2 regions of the Paraburkholderia sp. SIMBA_053 genome follow, and region 2 is predicted to be linked to the other one. Evidence: riboswitches for the same ligand, from Rfam matches in the RefSeq annotation. Region 2 holds a riboswitch; the other holds the start of a gene.
The links. A riboswitch is a leader RNA that binds a small molecule or an ion and turns the genes downstream of it on or off. The one in region 2 is predicted to bind glycine.
Positions count from the first base shown of each region.

Region 1: linked by a shared signal. The riboswitch ahead of gcvT (glycine cleavage system aminomethyltransferase GcvT) and the one ahead of SB753_RS29030 (D-amino acid dehydrogenase) in region 2 are both predicted to bind glycine.

Region 1 covers NZ_JAWRXU010000007.1:123,896-126,290, reverse strand. The annotation lists gene SB753_RS21620 (oxidoreductase) at 1-227, shown strand, start outside; gene SB753_RS21615 (hypothetical protein) at 410-760, shown strand; glycine riboswitch at 851-952, shown strand; glycine riboswitch at 994-1,146, shown strand; gene gcvT (glycine cleavage system aminomethyltransferase GcvT) at 1,227-2,345, shown strand.
Region 2 covers NZ_JAWRXU010000014.1:105,213-107,607, forward strand. The annotation lists gene SB753_RS29030 (D-amino acid dehydrogenase) at 18-1,271, opposite strand; glycine riboswitch at 1,412-1,500, opposite strand; gene SB753_RS29035 (hypothetical protein) at 1,710-2,045, shown strand.

The DNA.
Region 1 (2,395 bases), on a different contig from region 2:
CCGCAGGCACGTTGCGCGTGCTGGAGGGCGACCGCGAAGTGGAGCGCGAATTGCCGACGCGCAACGGCGATTATGCGGGCTTCTACACCGCGCTCGCCGAGGCGATCCAGCACGGCGTGAAATTTCCGGTGAGCCCGCAAGATGCCGTCGACGTGATGACCGTCATCGAACTGGCGGCGCGCAGTTCCGACGAAGGCGTCCGCCTGCCGTTCCAGCGGGTTCGTTGAACGGCGTTACAGGCTATTCAGGTGTTGCCGGCGCGGCGTAAAGTGCCGCGCCGGCAAAACTGACAAAGCGGAAAGCAATATAACGTTACAAAAGAGCGGGCCGTCCGGGTCAGCGCTCGTCTGCCGTGATCCGTTGCTACGCCTGTAGCACCGCAAAACCACAACGACTTCACGGAGAGTTCATGTCACGTCCCATCCGCGCCCTCGCCGCATGCGTATTACTGAGTTCGCTCGCCGCCTGTGTGGTAGCACCGCAGACCGAGCCGCCGCCGCGTCCAAGCCCGCAACAGATCGCCGATAAACGCCTGCATCAGGTCGACGGCCGCATCGACAATCTGAGCCGCCGTATCGACAATCGCGTCAATCAAGGCTATTACCCGCCGCCGCAAGGCGATGCGTTGCATCATAGGCTGGATGTGATCCGGCGCGAGGCGCACGAAATGGCCGGGCAACATGGCGGCGGCTTATCCCCCGACGAACAGCGTGTGCTGAACCAGGAACTGGACGGCGCGGCGCATGCGATCGGAGAGTAAGGGCGAATAAGGACGAATCAGGGCGAACGAGGACGAATGACGGCGAATAAACCGTTCATTTGACAAGCCTCCGGCCCTCGCGTACATTCGCCGCACGCGTCGGGAGAGCGCGCGGGCCGCTGATTTTCGCAGGCCGCGCCGCCGAAGGGGCACACCCGCAAACTCTCAGGCAAAAGGACCGAACGCGTCGAAAGACCGGCCGCCACGTAACACACGCAACATCAAGGCGCCGTTTTTCGCACTCTGGAGAGCGGCAGTAGCCGTCTGCATCGCAATGTCGTGCAGATCCGGCAAGCTGCCCACCGAAGGGGCGCGCGTTCCGCCGTGACGAATCAACGTCGCCGCGGCAGCGCAATCTCTCAGGTATCGAGGACAGAGGGGCCATGCAGAACCACGCTCGCAGCCAGCAGGCCGCGAGGCGCGGCTCTGCATGGCCTTTTTTGTTTCGCGAGACGCCCGAGGCCCCATGACCGAACTCAAACACACTCCGCTCAACGCCACCCATCGCGCGCTCAACGCTCGCATGGTCGATTTCGGCGGCTGGGACATGCCCGTCAACTACGGCTCGCAGATCGACGAACACCGCGCCGTGCGTACCGACGCCGGCATGTTCGACGTCTCGCACATGTGCGTCATCGACTTCACCGGGGAACGCGTGCGCGGGTTCTTCGAGCATGCGCTCGCCAACAACGTCGCGAAGCTGCAAACGCTTGGGCGCGCGCTGTACTCGTGCCTGCTGAACGCGGACGGCGGTGTAATCGACGACCTGATCGTCTATTACTTCGGCGAAGATCATTTCCGCGTGGTGGTCAACGCGGGCACCGCCGACAAAGACATCGCGTGGTTCAAGCAGCTCAACGAAGGCGGCTTTGGTCTGACCATCACGCCGCGCCGCGATCTCGCGATCGTCGCCGTGCAAGGTCCGAACGCGCGTGAGAAGGTTTGGCAAACCGTCCCGGCCATCCGCTCTGCCACCGAAACACTCAAGCCCTTTAACGCCGCGCGCGTCGAATCGACACCGTTCGGCGAATTGACCGTTGCACGCACCGGGTACACCGGCGAAGACGGCTTCGAGATCATCGTCCCGGCCGATCACGTCGTCGCGTTGTGGAACGCGCTCCAAGCACAGGGCGTGCGCCCGGCGGGTCTCGGCGCGCGCGACACGCTCCGTCTCGAAGCCGGCATGAACCTGTACGGCCAGGATATGGACGACAACATCTCGCCGCTCGACGCCGGTCTCGCGTGGACCGTCGACCTGACCTCCGCGCGCGACTTCGTCGGCAAGAACCGGCTGGAAGCGGACGGCTCGCGCGCGGCGTTCGTCGGTCTGATCCTGCTGAAGGAGAACGGCAAGGCCGCAGGCGTGCTGCGCGCGCATCAGAAGGTCGTCACGCCGCACGGCGAAGGCGAAATCACCAGCGGCACCTTCTCCCCGACCATGCAGGAATCCATCGCCTTCGCGCGGGTGCCGAAAGGCGTGCAACCGGGCGACACGGTTCATGTTCAGATTCGTGACAAATCCGTGCCCGCAAGCGTGGTAAAACTGCCGTTCGTGCGCAACGGCAAAGTACTCGCTGTGAGTTGAAGCATTGTTAGCAGCCGGCGCGTGCGTCCTTTTCCCAGTTTTTAGTCCAT
Region 2 (2,395 bases):
CTCCTTGATTAAGCAGATCAGGCTACTTTCGTCGCCGTGCTCGCGGCATCGTGAACAACTGGGCTCATGAGAGAAGCCACGGTATACGCAGTTGCGGCTGAAAGCGTCCACCCCAAATGTCCATGACCTGTATTGTAAAAGACACCCGGAATCTTGCCTCGTCCTACACGCGGCAACATGTTAGGCAGCATCGGCCGTAAGCCGGCCCATGGCACGACTCGAGAAGTCGACATCTCAGGGAAATGCTTTCGCGCCCACGCGATGAGTGGGGCGACTCGGTCAGCACGGATGTCACGATTTACGCCATTGATCTCGGCCGTCCCAGCGATCCGAAAGCGATCAGCCCCCAAGCGGCTAGTCACAATCTTTGCTGCATCATCCAGAAGGCTTACCCAAGGCGCTGCAGCCCTGCTCTCCTCGTCATCAAGATAGACCGAAATTGAGTATCCCTTCACCGGATAAACGTTGACATGGTCACCCAGTATCGAGGCGAATCCACGGCTCCCCACACCTGCACAGATCACAACTTGATCGAACTCATCGACTTGCTCTTGATCGGCCGCCGTTGACACAACCCGAAGACCTCCCGCGGATAGAGGAACGATATTCTGCACATTTGAGTCGAACCGGAATCGGACGCCGTGGCGTTCGCACGCGTCTGCAAGACCTCTCGTGAACTTGTGTATGTCTCCGGTCGAGTCCGACGGTGTGTAGAAACCATCATAGAAATCGCCGTATAGAGTCGGTTCTATCTTGCGTATCTCACTTGCCGATACGGATTCACGGTCTAATCCTCCAGCTTGCAGGAGCCTATTTACCTTGGCCGCCGCGTCAAAGCCCTTTCGGTCGGCATAGAAATGCAGAATCCCACGCCGCTCTAGGTCAAAAGAAATATTCTCTTTCTTCGCGATCTCGAACAGGTATTCTCGCGCTTGTAGTGCTATGCGCACCGTCTCCACAGTGTTCGCTTCGTAATGCGGGATCTGCTTCAGGAATTCGGCCATCCACGAATACTTATGGTACGAAGGCGACGGATTTAAAAGTAATGGAGCCTCCTTCGTGAGCATCCATTTAAGCCCCTTTAGCACCGTAGCACTACTGTTCCAGACTTCAGCATTACTCGCCGAAAGCTGCCCCCCGTTCGCGAACGATGTTTCCATGGCTGCGTAACGATGACGGTCAAAAACGGTAACGTTGAATCCCCGCGGGGCGAGAGCGTAGGCAGTCGTGACGCCGGTAATACCGGCACCGATCACAGCGACTTTTGGCATGGTCATATATCCAGATGGTTTAGTGTTCGCCAAAAAACTGGCGTCCAGGCCCCATCTGTCCTGTTACCTGAGAGCTTCACTTCCCCTGTATCAGAGAAGTTCCCCTTCGGTGGATGCGCTAGGCATCACTCTCCAGATGTTCGCGTTGCGCAGTCCTTTTTGCCTGAGAGTTTCCGGGGCGGTTGCTCCGTCGGCGTCGCAAAAATGCGATCTCTTCCGCACAACATCTTCGAACACCTACACCCTATCCTACACAAAAATTCTAAGCAAATTCGTTCTCAGCTCTATCGCTTTTATGAAGCGTAGAAATGCGAAATCTTCCGAGTCCATCTCTCTATTCTTGACTTCATATATAAATGTTTCATATAAGATAAAAGGTGCGACCTTCACGCACGCTACAACCTCATTGCATACCAACCAAACCATTATCAAGACACTATGGATCAACTCATCGAATCAAGACTCAGGAAAGCGATCAAACCGTTTGGAGCCTATGCAAATGTGAGCCAAGCGGATGGACTCATCTATGTATCCGGGATGGCCGGCTTTTTGGATGGAAAGCTGATTAAAGGGATAGTCGGCGACTCGATTGATGTCGAGCAGGCAGCTTTCGCAGCTCGACAAACCATGCTAATGACACTTGCATGCCTCGAAGAAGCGCTTGGTCTCGAGAAGATAAGGCCGCTGCATCCGGCTCACCGTGTATTCGCGAACGACAAGCGACTTCGAACAGCATCCGGCAGTCGCCAATGGTGCTTGCGATGTTTTGTCTAGTGTATTTGAAGGCGAACCGCTGCCGGCTCGAACCGCTATCGGCGTGTACACCCTTCCCATGGGTATCGCGGTCGAGATCGATAGCGTATTCAAATTGAGCTGAAAGAACATTGGCACACTTGACGTGTGCCAATCCCTAATACCGCGAAGTCGGAACCTCAACGATCTCCCTACTCTACCAACGTACACAACGCGGATTACACAGGACGTTGTCACATCTCGTGGCCTGGCTGCGGGGGATGCGACGAGAGAGTATCTTTTCGCTATTCAGGACGGTTCATTACGCCCCTCAGGATTGAGAAAAGCGCGTATACCTGATCCCATACTGGTACTCAGGCAACCCAAGCCTA